3 regions of the Viridibacterium curvum genome follow, and region 1 is predicted to be linked to each of the others. Evidence: predicted binding sites of a transcription regulator. Region 1 holds the regulator's gene; each other region holds the start of a gene.
The links. Region 1 encodes sigma-54, which starts transcription at its own class of promoters, with help from an activator protein. Its sites were predicted from a motif close to TGGCACGCTTNCTGCTNA; they were not measured.
Positions count from the first base shown of each region.

Region 2: a site for sigma-54 is predicted at 2,307-2,324, ahead of ABEA02_RS00075 (PEP-CTERM sorting domain-containing protein). Genes of this name have one in related genera too.
Region 3: a site for sigma-54 is predicted at 1,651-1,668, ahead of rsxA (electron transport complex subunit RsxA). Genes of this name have one in related genera too.

Region 1 covers NZ_BAABLD010000008.1:1,044,156-1,050,126, forward strand. Annotated here, with positions in the region: gene ABEA02_RS12640 (PTS sugar transporter subunit IIA) at 1-237, opposite strand, end outside; gene hpf (ribosome hibernation-promoting factor, HPF/YfiA family) at 391-717, opposite strand; gene ABEA02_RS12650 (RNA polymerase factor sigma-54) at 728-2,233, opposite strand; gene lptB (LPS export ABC transporter ATP-binding protein) at 2,252-2,974, opposite strand; gene recX (recombination regulator RecX) at 2,955-3,419, opposite strand; gene recA (recombinase RecA) at 3,453-4,469, opposite strand; gene ABEA02_RS12670 (efflux RND transporter periplasmic adaptor subunit) at 4,710-5,971, shown strand, end outside.
Region 2 covers NZ_BAABLD010000001.1:18,181-24,151, forward strand. Annotated here, with positions in the region: gene ABEA02_RS00065 (discoidin domain-containing protein) at 63-779, shown strand; gene ABEA02_RS00070 (pectinesterase family protein) at 1,018-2,127, shown strand; gene ABEA02_RS00075 (PEP-CTERM sorting domain-containing protein) at 2,364-3,107, shown strand; gene ispH (4-hydroxy-3-methylbut-2-enyl diphosphate reductase) at 3,177-4,115, opposite strand; gene ABEA02_RS00085 (FKBP-type peptidyl-prolyl cis-trans isomerase) at 4,212-4,640, opposite strand; gene lspA (signal peptidase II) at 4,637-5,134, opposite strand; gene ileS (isoleucine--tRNA ligase) at 5,131-5,971, opposite strand, start outside.
Region 3 covers NZ_BAABLD010000017.1:453,645-459,615, forward strand. Annotated here, with positions in the region: gene rsxC (electron transport complex subunit RsxC) at 1-483, opposite strand, end outside; gene ABEA02_RS18500 (RnfABCDGE type electron transport complex subunit B) at 486-1,013, opposite strand; gene rsxA (electron transport complex subunit RsxA) at 1,035-1,625, opposite strand; gene ABEA02_RS18510 (IscS subfamily cysteine desulfurase) at 2,077-3,288, shown strand; gene iscU (Fe-S cluster assembly scaffold IscU) at 3,408-3,830, shown strand; gene erpA (iron-sulfur cluster insertion protein ErpA) at 3,844-4,200, shown strand; gene iscA (iron-sulfur cluster assembly protein IscA) at 4,217-4,537, shown strand; gene hscA (Fe-S protein assembly chaperone HscA) at 4,666-5,971, shown strand, end outside.

The sequences.
Region 1 (5,971 bases):
GGCGCCCAGCGGCGACTTGAGGCCCTTGATGCGGCCGTGCGGAATAGCGACGCCTTGCCCAAGCCCGGTGGAGCAGAGCTTCTCACGCTGGGCCAGCGCATCGGTCACCAGCTTGCTGGATACACCGGCCTGGCGTTCAAACATGACGCCGGCAGACTCGAACACTGTCTGCTTGTCGCTGGCAGCAAAGTCGATGACAACGTTGGCAGCAGGCAGGATCTTGGAGATCAGGTTCATTGCAGGTAGTACGGACGCTTCGGCGCCTGGTATTCCGCGAGTTGGCGAGAGAGGGGGGAAAGTTTGCCTGATCGGACAGGCAGCGTCGAGATGAACGAGAGGTTTGTGCTGAAGCGGCCCTCTCCCTGTGCGGGAGAGAGCCGTCGCAGGGGCTCAGCCTTCTGCAGTTTGCTGGTGTTTGATGGCGTCGCGGGTATGGTCGGACGACTTTTCCTTGTGCTTGACGACCTGGCGATCGAGTTTGTCGATCATGGCGTCAATGGCGGCGTAAAGGTCTTCGTTGCTGCTTTCCACGAAGATGTCCTTGCCGCGGACATGAACCGTAACTTCGGCCTTCTGCTTGAGCTTTTCGACAGACAGGATGACATGCGTCGCAGTCACATGGTCGAAGTGACGGATTACCCTGTCTAGCTTGCCTGTGACGTATTCGCGGATGGCGGGCGTCACATCGAGGTGGTGGCCGGTGATATTCAGGTTCATAAGCGAACTCCTAGATCGTTTTGCGCTGACTGACCGGCGGAATATTGAGTGACTCGCGGTACTTCGCGATGGTTCTGCGAGCCACCACGATACCCTGCTGGCCCAACATCTCGGCAATCTTTGCGTCCGACAGCGGTTTTTTGCCGTCTTCCCCTGCGACCATCTGGCGAATCAGCGCGCGAATCGCCGTGGCGGAGCAGGCACCGCCCGTGTCCGTAGACACGTGACTGCCGAAGAAATACTTCAGTTCATAAATCCCACGCGTCGAGGCCAGGTACTTCTGTGTGGTGACCCGCGACACCGTGGACTCGTGCAGTTCCAGCTCTTCGGCAATTTCCCGCAGGGTCAGGGGCCGCATGGCCACTTCACCGTGGTCGAAGAACTGGCGCTGTCTTTCAACGATAGCCTGCGACACGCGCAGGATCGTGTCAAATCTTTGCTGGACGTTCTTTATCAGCCATTTTGCCTCTTGCAGTTGCGTGGACAGCGAGCCGCTGATGCCACGGTTCTGATGAAGGATATCGGCATAGACCCGGTGAATCCTGAGCTTGGGCATGGCCTCGGGGTTCAGGTTAGCCGTCCAGGCGCCACGGTACTTGCGCACGATCACATCCGGCACGATGTAACGCGCTTCCAGCGGCGCAAACTGGGCACCCGGATGCGGGTTGAGGCTGCAGATGAGTTCGTGTGCGGCACGCAGGCCGTCGTCATCGCAGCCCAGGCGGCGGCGGATCTTGACGAAATCACGTGCGGCGAGCTGTTCGAGACAGTGCTCGACGATGCCCATGGCCAGATCGCGCGTGGGGCTCTTGTCGCGTGCCTTCAGTTGCAGCAACAGGCATTCCTGCAGGCTGCGGGCGCCGATTCCCACGGGGTCGAAGTGCTGCACATGGCGCAAAGCCGTGACCAGCTCTTCGAGCTCGACTTCCCATTCTTCGGGGATCAGGGGGAGGAGCTCTTCAAGCTCCTGCGCCAGCATGCCGTCGTCTTCGAGCGCTTCAATGATGAGGCGGATCAAGGCGCGGTCGCGGTCCGAGAAGGGCATCAGCGCGAGCTGCTGCTCAAGGTGGTCGCGCAGGCTGGTGCTTGCGGCCTGGAACTCCTGGAAATCGCTGTCGTCGTCGCTGTCGTTGCTGCCACTGCCGCTGCCCGTGGCTTCGGCACGCCATTCGGCAGCCTCGCCGATGTCGTCGTCCGACACCGAGTCGTAGGCCTCGGTAATGGTGTCGGGCATTTCGACGGTGGTTTGCGGCTCGAAGTCCTCTTCGCCATTGGCGTGGCGGTCGGACAGTTCACTGGCTGCTGTCGCAGCCTCTGCCGTGGGCACGTCCTGCATCGGTGCGACATCTTCGCCCTCCTCGGCGCCATCGCGTTCGAGCAGAGGGTTTTCGAGCAGCATGCGCTCGATTTCGGTATTGAGCTCCAGGGTGGACAGCTGCAGCAGTTTGATGGACTGCTGGAGTTGAGGCGTAAGCGCTAGCTGTTGGGAGAGACGTAACTGGAGCGAGGGCTTCATGACTGGATGATGCGTGATTTACAGCCGGAAATGTTCACCCAGATAGATCTGGCGAACCTGGTCATTCTGCACGATCTCGTTCGGACGACCGCCCGCCAGCACTTCGCCGGCATTGATGATCCAGGCGTGGTCGCAGATACCGAGGGTTTCGCGCACGTTGTGGTCGGTGATCAATACGCCGATTCCGCGTGCCTTGAGGTAGCCGATGATCTTCTGGATGTCGATCACCGCGATCGGATCGACGCCCGCGAAGGGTTCATCGAGCAGGATCAGTTTGGGGTTGGTGGCGAGTGCGCGCGCAATTTCGACGCGACGGCGTTCGCCGCCAGACAGGGATATCGCATTGGCGTCGCGCAGATGGCCGATGTTGAGCTCGTCGAGCAGTTCGTCGAGGCGACCCCGTTGCTCGTCCTTGCCGAGCTTTTGCAATTCGAGGACGGCGAGGATGTTTTCCGTCACCGTCAGCTTGCGGAACACCGAGTTTTCCTGAGGCAGATAGGACAGGCCCAGCTGCGCACGACGGTGCATCGGCAGGTGGGTGATGTCGGTGCTGTTCAGGTGAATGCGGCCGCCATCTGCCTTGACGAGACCCACGATGGTGTAGAAGCAGGTCGTCTTGCCCGCACCATTTGGGCCCAGCAAGCCGACGACTTCGCCGCCGCCGACCTGGAAGGACACGTCCTTGACCACGGTGCGGGCTTTGTAACGTTTGCGGACGCCTTCAACCTTCAACAAACTCATGCACGGGATCTTTCAGCAACTTGCGGATCAGCTCCGCCGAAAAGCCGCGCGACTGCAGAAAGCGGGCTTGCCTGGCCCAGTCCTTCGCATCGACGGGCGGCTGCCCGAATTTCTTTTTCCACACGCTCCGTGCGCGTGTCAGTTCGTCTTCAACCAGTACCTCACCGAGTGCGGTGCTGGCGAGTTCTTCCGTCACACCACGGTCACCCAGCTCGCGGCGGATGCGGGCACTGCCCAGTCGTCCGGCGCGTGATCTCACATAGCTTTCGGCGAAGCGCGCGTCGGACTGAAGCCCTGTTTCTGCCATGCGGTCCAGCACGGCCTCCACGTCATCGCCCTCATCGGCACGCGCAGCCAGCTTGCGCCGCAGCTCCTGCCGCGAATGCTCGCGGGTGGCGAGCAGACGCAGTGCAGTGCTGGTGAGGGAGGAGGCGGGCTTCTTCACTGCGGGCTCCGGTCAGATCCGCGGACGCCGGGCTTACTCGGCGGCCACGGCCTGCATGGCTGCGACGCCGACAGCTTCGCGGATCTTGTTTTCGATCTCGCGTGCGGTCTCGGGGTGCTCACGCAGGAACTCGCGGGCGTTGTCCTTGCCCTGACCGATCTTCTCGCCTTGATAGGCGTACCAGGCGCCGGACTTGTCGACGAACTTGTGATCCACGCCCATGTCGACGATCTCACCCTCGCGCGAGATGCCCTCGCCGTAGAGGATGTCGAAATGCGCTTCCTTGAACGGGGGCGCGACCTTGTTCTTGACGACCTTGACCTTGGTCTCGGAACCGATGACTTCCTCGCCCTTCTTGATCGTACCGGTGCGGCGAATGTCGAGGCGCACGGAGGCGTAGAACTTCAGTGCGTTGCCGCCCGTGGTGGTTTCGGGGTTGCCGAACATCACGCCGATCTTCATGCGGATCTGGTTGATGAAGATGACCAGCGTATTCGTGCGCTTGATGTTGGCGGTGAGCTTGCGCAGGGCTTGCGACATCAGGCGGGCTTGCAGGCCCGGCAGCTGGTCGCCCATCTCGCCTTCGATTTCGGCCTTGGGCGTCAGCGCGGCAACCGAGTCGATGACGAGGATGTCGACGCCGCCCGAACGCACGAGCATGTCGGCGATTTCAAGGGCTTGCTCACCGGTGTCCGGCTGCGAAATCAGCAGGTCGCCGACATTTACGCCCAGCTTTGCTGCGTATTGCACATCCAGTGCGTGTTCGGCGTCGATGAAGGCCGCAGTGCCGCCGATTTTCTGCATCTCGGCGATGACTTGCAGGGTCAGGGTCGTCTTGCCGGAAGACTCCGGGCCGTAGATTTCCACCACACGGCCACGCGGCAGGCCGCCAATGCCCAATGCGATGTCCAACCCCAGCGAACCGGTCGATACGGCCTGGATCTCTTCCTCCAGCTTGCCGTCGCCCATGCGCATGATGGAACCCTTGCCAAACTGCTTTTCGATCTGTGCCAATGCGGCGGCCAGGGCTTTTGACTTGTTGTCGTCCATTTCAATCCTCAATGTCTGCAGTGACGGGCGCTCACGGAAATTATGGCATAGACCTTGCGTAAGGCGTGCCGCGTTTCACAGCAACCGATGTGAATTACCGCGAACAATTGGAAATACTTCAACGCTGGCGCGGGTTGTGCGAATCGTAGAAGATGAGGGACTGAGCAGGATCCGGCCATTCCGGCCCATTCACGAATGACTCCATGAGGGCGACGCGGCGGCAACGCCGGGTCGGAAGTGATGCAAGTACAAAGAACAGCCTGGTCCGCCGTGCTGGCGTTGACACTGGCCGCGTGTGGTTCCGGCAACAAGAACGAGGGGGAAAAGGCGGCGCAGGGCGTGTCTGCCGAGGCAAGTGCGCCGGCAAGCCAGAGCGGTCCTGCCGCGGGCGGCGATCGTGCCGCGCGGCCGCAAGCGGTGACGACCGTCAAGTCGCGCATCGAATCCGTGCCGGTGGTGCTGGCGGCACAGGGCAACGTGCTGCCTATCGATGAAGTGGACGTGCGCACGCAGAAAACCGGCACGGTCGCCGAGATCCACGTGCGCGAAGGTCAGGAGGTTGGTCGCGGCGCGTTGCTGTTCTCGCTGGATGACAGGGAGGATGTCGCCAACGTTCGCAAGGCCGAGGCGACCCTGGCCGGCACGCAGGCGCAAATCGTGATCGCCGAGCGCGAACTGGCGCGCAACATCGATCTGTTCAACCAGAAGTTCGTTTCGAGCGCGACCGTGGATACCTCGCGCAACAAGCTCGAAACCCTGCAATCGACGCTGGAGCAGAACCGCGCGGCGCTGGAGCAGGTCAAGGTCGTGCTGTCCTACAGCAAGATCAAGGCGCCCTTTGCGGGCCGCGTGGGCCGCATCGATGTACGCCCCGGCTCGCTGGTGCAGGCGAATGCCACGACAGCCATGGTCAAGATCACGCGTCTCGACCCGATTGCGGTGAGCTTTGCTTTGCCAGAGCGCGATCTTTCGCGCTTGCAGGCCGCACTCGACAAGGGCACGGTGCCCGTGCAGGTCGAAGTGCCTGGGCAGCGTGACGAGTCGGTCAAAGGGCGTGTCATCTTCGTCGAGAGCACGGTCGACAAGATATCCGGCACCATCGGCGTCAAGGCCGAGGTGTCGAACAGTGGTCGCAAGCTGTGGCCGGGACAGTACGTCACCGTGCGTGCGAGTGCAGGCATGATCGAAGACGCGCTGGTGCTGCCGCCGCAGGCCATAGTCAATGGCCCGAACAACCGCTTCGTCTACATCGTCAATGAAGACATGACGGTCAAGCAGCAGCCCATCGACCTTGTGCGCATTGCCGGCCGCAATGCCATCGTCAAAGGCATTGATGCCGACGTGAAGGTGGTGCTGGAAGGCGCAGCCAATTTGCGCCCGGGCAGCAAGGTCTTCGAGGTCAAGGGCAATGGCGAGCGGGGTGGCGGCCGTCGCGGTGGCGGTGATCAGTCCGGTCCGGCAGCCGAGAGCAAGGGTGGCGACAAGTCGTCGGCCGACAAGGC
Region 2 (5,971 bases), on a different contig from region 1:
GCTTCTCTTGCATCACGGATTTTCCGGGTGCAGGTCTGACAAAAATTATTTGGAGCAGCAAGATGCGCAAGCGTTCGGGGGTGTGGGCAGCGATTTTGTGGGTTGTGTGTGCGTTCGGCATGTCGAATGGGGCATTGGCGCAGTCGTCATCGTCCAGCAGCAGCCAGCGGCCGGCGACTTTGCCGCCGCTGACATCCGGCTATGTGGAATGTGCCGGCCAGGGCGGCACCTGCAGCTTTACGGGGACGCGTTACGTCATTACCGACAGCTGCTTTGAATACACCTGCTGGTTCTCGAAAACGGTGGCGACTTCATCACATGTCTGCCGCGGCTATCTCTCGATGGGCGTGGCGCGCTGCGCGTACTCGGTGACTACGCTTGGTGCACTCACCGGTCTGACGGCTTCGGCTTCGACGCAGTCCGGCGTGAATCGTGGTGCCGGCAAGGCGCTGGACGGTTCGCTGGATACCCGCTGGGAAGCCAGCAATTCGACGGCCGGTAGCTGGCTGATGATTCAGAGCCCGAAGCCCTTCAATCTCGAAAAGCTGGAAGTGATCGAGTATGGCAACCGCATCCGTGGATACCGACTCGAATACCTCAGTGGTAGCGTATGGACGCCATTGCAGGTGGGGTACGGCCTCGCGGATTCGCCAGTGCTGTTCAACAATGCGGCCTATCCACTACTGACCAGTGCGATCCGGATCGTGATGACTTCGTCATCAGCAGGGCAGCCTTCCATTTCCGAAGTGCGGGTCACGGGGACAGTACCGCAGCCCTGAGTCCTGTCGGCAGGCGCTGGAGGCCTGCCATAACGACTTCACCTGACGGGGGCTGCAAGCCCCCGTTTTCTTTGCACGACTCATCCAGCAAGTGACAGATTCCCGCGGCTTGCGGTGTTGCAGCAAGACTTCTGGTTCGTGCCGTGCTTGAATGGTACCGGTAACAACCGATGGAAGATTGCTAGCCCGGATTTCCATCATGCGTTCCGTATCCACAAACAAGAACACAGGAGACCACATGAACATTCAACAGACTCTGCGTCAAATGACGTTGCTACTGGCGGTTCTGTCTGCAGCGGGCGCACAGGCAGCTACCTCGACAGCGACACGGCCGTTGCTATCCAGCTCCGAGGCTGCGAGCTACACCAAGTCCACCTTTCTTGGCAGTTGGGCGCCTGGCAGCGTAGGTACCACTGCGGGCAACTATGTAGTGTGCTCCAGCTGCACTTACACCACTGTGCAGGCCGCTGTGAATGCGGCTATCAAAGCGGGGGGCTCGACGCGCAAATACATCCAGATCAAGGCAGGAACCTACACCGGGCTGGTGGTGGTGCCGTCTGGCGTGCCACTGACCATTTATGGCGACAGCCAGACGGGTGTGGTGCTGCAGCTCGGTGCGTACTACGCGCAGACTGGCTCGGCCTACAAGTCCATGGTCGGCAACAGCAGCAACTACGGCTCTGCCGCCGCCAGCGCCGTGCAGAGTTACTACAATGATTGCACGACGCGCAGCACCATCCAGACCAACTGCACGGCGACAGTCGTGACCTACGCAAGCAGCCTGCAGATCAAGAACCTCACGATCAAGAACACCTACGGTGAAACCGCCAGCGGCAGCCAGCATCAGGCCGTGGCGCTGCTGAAAAACGGTGGTGACCAGCTGGTGCTCGACACGGTGCGCCTCATCGGCAACCAGGACACGCTGTGGCTGCATGGTTCAGGCACGCGTGCCTATATCCGCAACAGCTACATCGAAGGCGATGTCGATTTCATTTTCGGTGATGCGACGGCTGTCTTCGAGAGCTGCGAGATCCGCTACAACAACTCGCGTACCAGTGCCGGTTTCATCACGGCGCCGAGTACCGAGGCGGGCAAGAAGGGCTTCCTGTTTGTTGGTGGCTCCTTCACCACCACCGGGGGCAGCAACACGGTGTACCTCGGCCGTCAGTGGCCGCAGCATGGTTCCACCACGGGCCAGACCATCATCCGCGACGCTACCCTGGGTGCTCACATCCGTTCCACGGCGCCGTGGGCGGACTGGAGCAGCTCGCAGAAGGCGACCTATGGAAGCTCGGGGGATCGCCGTCTGGCGGAGTACAACAATTCCGGCACGGGTGCCGCCAAGTAGTCCTGCCTGCGTCATCGTCAGAGCCCGCTACGGCGGGCTTTGTCATGTGGCGGCCACCTTCTGCATTGCAGCCGGTGGCCAGTGCGAGCGTGAAATAGTTCCAGCGAGAGTGTCGGCCCCGTTAACAACGTTACGGCATCGATATTTGTGGATATTTGAAATTCAACGACTTTTTGTTGTGGCCCGATTCCTGCGTAACGCTGGTGCAGCACTCACAACAACAAGGAGTTACAACAATGTTCAAGAAGGCAATTCTCGCCGCAACGCTGGGGCTGACCCTCGGCGCTGCACAAGCAGTGCCGGTGCTTCATCAAGGCGGCCAGGGGTCTTACACGACCAATTCTCTGGGCGGCTCTGCATGGAGCACCTTCACGTCGATGATGACCGCACAGCACACGCTGACGACCACAGCGAGCTTCTCCAACCTTAGCCAGCTTGATCTATACGGTGCCGTGTGGGTCAACCAGGAGCTGTACGGATCCCTGTCCGCGTCCGAAGTGAGCGCGCTGACGGCTTATATTTCCGAAGGCCACAAGGTCGTGCTGATCGGCGAAAACAGCTCGTGGAATGCCTGGAACAGTTCGATCATGAGTGTTGTTGGTGGCGCCATGACGACCTCCGATTGCTCGTGGTCCGTGGGTAGCGCGCTGGTCAGCAACAGCCTCACTGATGGCGTGGGCCAGGTGCAGAACATCTGCGGCAGCCAAGTCATTGCCGCTGCGGGCGGCGTGCAAATGCTGTTCAGCAACAACATGGCTGGCCTGTACAAAGTGGGTGCTGGTGAGGCGCTGGTGATTGCCGACAGTAACTGGAACGACAACAGTTACATCAACAGTTACAACAACATCGCTTTCGCACAGAACGTCATTGACTGGCTCGGCGAGCCGCTTGATGGCGCCGTGCCGGAACCGGGTACGCTAGCGCTGCTGGGCCTTGGCCTGGCAGGTCTGCATGCCAGCCGTCGTCGCAAGGCTGCTTGAGGCGGCGGTTCGACCGACAACAAAAAACGGTCCGCATTGCGGACCGTTTTTTGTTGACCAGTGCAAGGGTTATTCCCGCGCCTCCTGCAGCTCCTTGGGGAGCGGGAAGGTCACATTTTCGGTGACGCCTTCCAGCGTGCGAACTGTCTTTGCACCGAGTTCGCGAATGCGCGCGATCACGTCATTCACCAGCACTTCTGGCGCCGACGCGCCGGCCGTTACGCCGATGCGCTTCTTGCCTTCCAGCCACGCGGGGTCAATGCCGGCGGCGTTGTCGACGAGCCAGGCGGGAATGTTGCGAGCCGCAGCGACTTCACGCAGACGATTGCTGTTCGAGCTGTTCTTCGAGCCGACAACGATCACGGCATCGACCTGCGGCGCCATGAACTTCACGGCATCCTGGCGATTCTGCGTTGCGTAGCAGATGTCGTCTTTCTTCGGGCCAACGATGCTGGGAAACTTCGTCTTGAGCGCATCGACGACGACCTGTGCATCATCGACCGACAGCGTAGTTTGCGTCACGTAGGCGAGCAGCTCGGGATTGGTAACCTGCAGCGCTTCGACATCGCCGACGGTCTCGACGAGATACATGCCTCCTTCGGACTGCCCCATGGTGCCCTCGGCTTCCGGATGCCCCTTGTGGCCGATCATGATGATCTCGCGGCCTTGTGCGCGCATCTTGCCGACTTCGACGTGCACCTTGGTCACCAGCGGGCAGGTTGCGTCGAACACGCGCAGGCCCAGCGCCTCGGCTTCGCGACGCACGGCTTGCGGCACACCGTGGGCCGAAAAGATCAGCGTGGAGCCGGCGGGTACGTCGGCGAGGTCTTCAATGAACACCGCGCCCTTGTTGCGCAGGTCTTCGACGACGAACTTGTTGTGCACCACTTCGTGACGCACGTAGATCGGCGCGCCGTGGATGGCCAGCGCGCGCTCGACGATGCCGATGGCGCGCTCGACGCCTGCACAGAAGCCGCGCGGATTGGCGAGAAGGATTTCGGTGTTCATTTCATTCACACAGTGAGGAGTAAGGAGTGAGGAGTGAGGAGCGGTGGCTGTGTGGTGGTTTACTCCTCACTCCTAACTCCTGTCTCCTCTCGGCAGTTAGATGACGCCGATGATTTCAACGTCGACATCGACAGCCTTGCCAGCCATCGGGTGGTTGAAGTCGATGAGGGCGTATTCATCGGTCAGCTCGCGCACCAGGCCGGGGTAGGTGCTACCGTCAGGTGCCGGGAAAGAATAGACCGTGTCGACCTCAAGATACAGCGTGGGCGGAATGTGCTGGCGTGCGACCTTCTCGACGAGCTGCTCGCTGTAGCTGCCGAAGGCTTCGCCGGGGCCGAAGTGAAAGGTTTCGCGCGCACCCGGGCCAAGGCCGATCAGGCGCGCTTCGAGCGCCGGGCTCAGCTCACCGGCACCGAGCTGCATGGTGGCCGGCGTCGCCTCGAAGGTCGAGATCAGGGTCATGCCGGTCGCGGGATGCGTGACACGGAAATTGAGAGTGACGAGGCTGTTGGCGTGAATGCTCATGATGAAACCTGTTTGTGCGAGTTGTCACGCGATTCGCGGAACTGGGCGATCAGCATGAGCGCAACGCCTACGCAGATCGCCGAATCAGCAATGTTGAATGCAGGCCAGTGGTGGCCGGCGACATGGAAGTCGAGGAAGTCGACGACCTTGCCGTAGGCGATACGGTCGATGACGTTGCCAATGGCGCCACCGACGACCAGCGAGAAGGCCAGCGGCTGCAGGCGTTCATTCTGGTGGCGGTGGATCATCGTCAGCAACCAGGCGCTCACGCCGAAAGCCAGTGCGGTGAAGAACCAGCGTTGCCAGCCCGAGTGATCGGCGAGGAAGCTGAACGCGGCGCCCGGGTTGTAACGCAGCACGAGGTTGAAGAAGCTGGTGACCGGGAAGCCATCACCTTCAAACGCGAATGTCTGCAAGGCCCACAGCTTGGTGAGCTGGTCGAGCGCCATCACCAGCAGGATGACGCCCAACCACAAGCCGAAACGGCGACTCATGCGCGACTCCGTGCTTCCCCTGCGCCGTGCAGGTTGTCATCGCAGCGACCACACAGCTCGGGGTGCGCTGCATTGCGGCCCACGTCGGCGCGGTAGTGCCAGCAGCGCGCGCACTTGGTGTGCGCACTGGGTGTCACCGAAATGCCTTCGTCGGACGATTCCGTCACCCTGGCTTGCGAAGTGATGAAGACGAAACGCAGGTCGTCGCCCAGCGATGTCAGCGCACGGTACTTGTCGCCGCTGGCGCGTACTTCGACTTCGGCCTGCAGTGAGGAGCCGACCTTGCCTTCGGTACGCACGGCTTCGATCTGCTTCGCCACATCGGCACGCACGGTGCGGATCAGTTCCCAACGGCTTGCGTCAGCCGCGTAATCGTCGGTTGCGTAACCTGCCGTGACGGCAGCCGTTGCTTCTGCTGCGTCGAACCACTGGTGCAGCATCACGCTGTCGTCGTCCCGGCCAGTGATGACCTGCCAGGCTTCTTCCGCCGTGAAGGACAGGATGGGCGCCATCAGGCGCACAAGGGTGTGCGTGATGTAGTACAGCGTGGTCTGCGCCGAACGGCGTGCAACAGACTTCGGTGCGCTGGTGTAGAGACGATCCTTGAGGATGTCGAGGTAGAAGGCACCGAGATCTTCGGAGCAGAAAACCTGCAGGCGCTGCACGACCTTGTGGAACTCGTAGGTGCCATAGTCCGCCTGGCACGCCGTGTTGAGCTGGGTAGTGAGCCACAGCGCGTAGCGGTCGATGTCGAAGCACTCTTCGGGCTTCACCTTGTCCGCATCGAAATCGAAGTCGGCCGTGTTGGCGAGCAGGAATCTCAAGGTGTTGCGCACG
Region 3 (5,971 bases), on a different contig from region 1:
CGCGCCAAGCGCCAGCTTGACTGCGGACGGGAAGGTCGCTCCCCCCATGCCGACGATGCCGGCGGCGGCCACCCGACGAGCGATCTCTTCTCCGGCCAGATTGATCGGGTAATGCTCGGTCTGCAGGGTCACCCATTCATCACGACCATCCGGCTTGATGTGGATGGCCATGTCGGGTAGACCTGAGGGATGTGGCATGGCGGCTTCGGCAATAGCCACTACCGTGCCGGAAGTCGGCGCATGCACCGGCGCCGAGATGTTGCCGCCCGCCTCGGCAATCAGCTGGCCGCGCAACACGTAATCGCCGACCGCCACGACCGGGCGTGCTGCGGCACCCACGTGCTGTGACAGTGGCACCGTCAGCAGGTCGGGAAAGCCCGCCTGTTCGATGGAGAGGCCGCAGGCCGGGAATTTGTGACTATCCGGATGAACGCCCCAGCGCTGAAGCAGCTTGCGGAGCGGTGGAATGACAATGGAGCTCATGATCAGGACACCATGACAGGTTTGGGCATCACCCAGGTACCCAGGGTTTCGGGCACTTCGATCATGCTGATGGCACCGGTCGGGCACTTTTCTTCGCACTGGTTGCAACCCGTGCAGGCCTCGTCGAGGATGGTGTGCAACTGCTTGGTCGAACCAAGAATGGCGTCTGACGGGCAGGTGCGGAAGCACTTCGTGCAGCCGATGCAGATGGCTTCCTGGATCACCGCCACGGTGGGCCGCGGTGCTTCACCCCCATCGTCGAGCTTGATGCCAAGGTGATCGGCAATCGTCTGCGCTACCACCTTGCCCCCCGGCGGGCAGCAGGTCGGCGAAGCCGTGCCGGCGACAATCGCCTCGGCCGCGCCGGCGCAACCAGGGAAGCCGCACTGGCCACAGTTCGCGGCAGGCAACATGGCCATGACTTCTTCGACGCGCGCATCGCCCTCGACATGCAGCTTGCGTGCTGCATAACCCAGCGCCAGGCCCAGGCCTGAACTGATGGCTGCCAGACTCACCACTGCTGTAAGCATGTTCTCTACTCCCTGCAGATATCAGTGCACTTCAGCCGGAACCAGACCGGTGAAACCCATGAATGCCAGTGCCAGCAAGCTCGCTGCGATGTAGGCAATCGGCGCACCGGCAAACGTGCCGGGCACGCGAACCAGGGCAAGACGCTCGCGCATGCCGGCAAATATGATCATCACCATCGTGAAACCAAGACCGGACCCGAAGCCGTTGACGACGCTCATGGTCATGCCCAGCTTGCCCTGCGCGTTGATCAGTGGAATGCCCAGCACGGCGCAATTGGTTGTGATGAGGGGCAGGTAGATGCCCAGCACGCGGTAGAGATCGGGCGTCGCCTTCTTGACGACCATCTCGACGAACTGCACGACCGCTGCAATGACCAGGATGTAGGTGAGGATGCGCAGGTAAATCAGGTCATAGGCGCCGAGCAGCCAGTGCTCGAGGGCCCATGCCGCAGCAGATGACAAAGTCATCACAAAGGTCGTCGACAGCCCCATACCTACAGCACCATCGATTTTTTTGGACACGCCCATGAAGGGGCAGAGCCCGAGAAACTTCACCAGTACCACGTTGTTGACGAGGACGATGCCGATGATGGTGAGCAACATTTCGCGCATGACAGTTCTCCTGTTTCAGCGGCTAAATGCATGACCTGTGCCAAAAGACGATTTCGATTCACTTTCAATAACTTGCGCTGTTTTCCGGGGTCTTTCCGACGCTGCGCAATTTGTCGCTTTCCGCACAGATCGACACCCTCTCAATAGCGCGCTGCAATCACGCCAGCCAAGCCCGTGCAGCGCGCAACGCCCGCACGCGTACACGCGTGCACGCGGGGGCGTTGGCACAACGCAGCAGGCAAGGTCCACCGCAACGCAGGCCGCGTCAGCTATCCGACAAATTCGACACGCCACACGAGCCTCGCGCGCGCGAGCGTGTCGCGACGGCCGTAAATGTTTGATCTGGATCAAATTTCGGAACTGGCCCCAAAGTTGCTCAAGGCTGTTGCAAGGCAGCACGACACAACGAACTGCCCACGTCGAACATCGGATTGAACGCAGGAGAAGCAGCATGACGAACCGCCCGATCTATCTCGATTACTCCGCCACCACACCGGTCGACCCGCGCGTCGTCGCGAAGATGGTGCCCTGGCTGTTCGACAACTTCGGCAACCCGGCTAGCCGCTCGCACAGCTATGGTTGGGCTGCTGAAGAAGTCGTCGAGATTGCGCGCGAACAGGTCGCTGCACTGGTCGGCGCCGACCCGCGCGAGATCGTGTGGACCTCGGGTGCCACCGAATCGAACAACCTCGCCATCAAGGGCGTGGCGCGTTTCCACTCGGCGCGTGGCAAGCACCTCATCACCGTCAAGACCGAGCACAAGGCCGTGCTCGACACCTGCCGCGAACTCGAACGCGACGGCTTCGAAGTCACCTATCTCGACGTGCTCGAAAACGGCCTGCTCGACATCGACGCCTTCAAGGCCGCGATCCGCCCCGACACCATCCTTGCCTCGGTGATGCTGGTGAACAACGAGATCGGCGTGATCCAGGACATCGCCGCACTCGGCACCATCTGTCGCGACAAGGGCGTGATCTTCCACGTCGATGCCGCACAGGCCACCGGCAAGGTCGAGATCGATCTCGACAACCTGCCGGTCGACCTGATGTCGTTCTCGGCACACAAGACCTACGGCCCCAAGGGCATCGGCGCGCTCTACGTGTGCCGCAAGCCGCGCGTACGCATCGAAGCCATGATCCACGGCGGCGGTCACGAACGCGGCATGCGTTCGGGCACCCTGCCGACGCACCAGATCGTCGGCATGGGCGAAGCTTTCTGGCTGGCCCGCGAATGCATGGGCACCGACAACGAGCGCATCCGCTGGCTGCGCGACCGCCTCATGACCGGCCTGCAGAAGATGGATCAGACCTTCATCAACGGCGACCTCGAACACCGCGTACCGCACAACCTGAACATGAGCTTCAACTTCGTCGAAGGCGAGTCGCTGCTGATGGGCATCAAGGACGTTGCGGTCTCGTCCGGATCGGCCTGTACCTCGGCTTCGCTGGAACCCTCATACGTGCTGCGCGCCCTGGGCCGCAGCGACGAACTCGCCCACAGCTCGATCCGCTTCTCGATCGGCCGCTTCACCACAGTGCAGGAAGTCGACGCCGTCATCGGAATGATCTCCGGCGCGGTTGGCAAACTGCGTGAACTCTCGCCCCTGTGGGACATGCACTGCGCCGGCATCGACCTCAATACCGTGCAGTGGGCCGAACATTGATCAATCAGTGAAGAGTCAGGAGTGAGGCGTCAGGAGTTGAATTTTGCGGGCGGCATCGCCGCCCGGATACCTGCCCTCCTCACTCATTACTCCTCACTCCTCACCCGAAGGAGTTAAACATGGCATACAGCGACAAGGTACTGGATCACTACGACAATCCCCGCAACGTCGGCTCGATGGCCGCTGACGACGATGGCGTCGGCACCGGCATGGTCGGCGCACCAGCCTGCGGCGACGTGATGAAGCTGCAGATCAAGGTGAATGCCCAAGGCGTGATCGAAGACGCCAAGTTCAAGACCTACGGCTGCGGCTCGGCCATCGCTTCGAGCTCGCTGGTGACCGAATGGGTCAAGGGCAAGACGCTCGACGAAGCGCTCGCCATCAAGAACACCGACATCGCCGAAGAGCTGGCCCTGCCGCCCGTCAAGATCCACTGCTCCATCCTCGCCGAAGACGCCATCAAGGCCGCCGTCGCAGACTTCCGCGCCAAGCAGGACGGCGCTGCAGCCTGCCCTTCGGTTGAAGTCCAACAAGCTGCCTGAAAGGAACACCGCAATGAACGCAGTTGCTGAAGAAATCGTCGCCTCGCCCATCAAGTTCATGGACGCCGCTGCGGCCAAGGTTGCCGAACTGATTGCCGAAGAAGGCAACCCTGCCCTCAAGCTGCGCGTCTATGTGACCGGCGGCGGCTGTTCGGGCTTTTCCTATGGCTTCGCTTTTGAAGAGGAGCTCAAGGAAGACGACATGAGCTTCGAGAAGTCCGGCGTGACCATGGTTGTCGATGCCATGAGCATGCAATACCTCATGGGCGCCGAAATCGATTACGAAGATGGTCTCGAAGGCTCGCGCTTCGTGATCCGCAACCCCAACGCCACCTCGACCTGTGGCTGCGGCAGCTCGTTCTCGGTCTGATCCACGGAGGCCCACCATGATCACCGTCAGTCCCAAAGCAGCAATCCACGTGCAGAAGAGCCTCGCCAAGCGCGGTGGCGGCGTCGGCTTGCGCCTGGCTGTCAAGACCAGTGGCTGTTCCGGCTTTGCCTATGCACTGGAGTTTGTCGACAAGCCCGAGCCCGAAGACCAGCTCTTCGAGAGCAATGGCGTGACCATCATCGTGGACCCCAAGAGCCACGTGATCCTGGACGGCACCGAGCTCGACTTCGTGCGCGAAGGCCTCAACGAAGGCTTCAAGTTCCACAACCCCAATGCCACGGCAAGCTGTGGCTGCGGGGAAAGCTTCGCGGTCTGACGGCAAGCCTCATCACCCCGGTCTCGCCTGTCAGGGGAGCGCCAGAAGCGCGACCCCTCTCCACCCCTGACGGGTGAGGCCCGGCCAACGTCACACCCCGGACACACGCATCACCACGGAGCATCACCATGGCCCTGCTGCAGATTGCCGAACCCGGCCTCTCCGCCGCCCCGCACCAGCACCGCCTTGCTGTCGGCATCGACCTCGGCACAACCAACTCGCTGGTTGCCACGGTGGCCAGCGGCATCACCAGGGTGCTGCCCGATGCCGAAGGCCGCATGCTGCTGCCCTCGGTCGTGCGCTACCTCGACACGCCGGCAGAAGATTCCTCGCCCATCGTGGTCGGCCATGCCGCACAGGCCGAACAGGTGGCAGATCCGCGCAACACCATCGTGTCGGTCAAGCGCTTCATGGGCCGCCGCCTGGCTGACCTCGGTGACGCGCAGACTCCTTATGACCTGCTCGACACCGCCGGCATGGTGAGCCTCAACACGCGCGCCGGCGCCAAGTCACCGGTCGAAGTCTCGGCCGAGATATTGAAAGCCCTGCGCGAGCGCGCCGAAGCCTCGTTGGGGGGCGACCTCGTTGGTGCGGTCATCACCGTGCCGGCCTACTTCGACGACGCCCAGCGCCAGGCCACCAAGGACGCCGCGCGCCTCGCCGGCCTCAACGTGCTGCGCCTGCTCAATGAGCCTACCGCCGCCGCAATTGCCTACGGGCTCGACAACGGCTCCGAAGGCGTCTTCGCCATCTACGACCTGGGCGGCGGCACCTTCGACATTTCCATACTCAGACTCTCACGCGGCGTCTTCGAAGTGCTCGCCACTTCGGGCGACGCTGCGCTGGGCGGCGACGATTTCGACCACCGGATTGCTGACTGGATCAGACAGCAACTCGGCCAGAGCCTCGCACTCGCAGCGCCCTCCCCCAACGACACGCGCATGATGCTGGCGCAGGCACGAGCCGCAAAGGAGGCGCTGTCGAGTGCACTCGATACTCAAGTCACGGGGACGCTGTCGAACGGACACCCGTTCAACTTCACACTCACACGCGAGGCTTTCCAGGCGATGACGCAGGAACTCGTCTCGCGCAGCCTTGCCCCAGTACGCAAGGCACTGCGAGACGCTGGCGTGCGGGCAGATGAAGTCGACGGCGTCGTCATGGTCGGCGGCTCGACGCGCATGCCGCAAGTGCGCGAGGCCGTCGGCAAGCTGTTCAATCGCGAACCGCTCACCAACCTCAACCCCGACGAAGTGGTGGCCCTCGGCGCCGCCATGCAGGCCAACATCCTCGCTGGCAACCGAGGCACGGGCGATGGCGACAACTGGCTGCTGCTCGACGTCTGTCCGCTCTCGCTGGGGCTGGAGACCATGGGCGGTCTCGTCGAGAAAGTCATCCCGCGCAACTCCACCATCCCCACCGCACGCGCGCAGG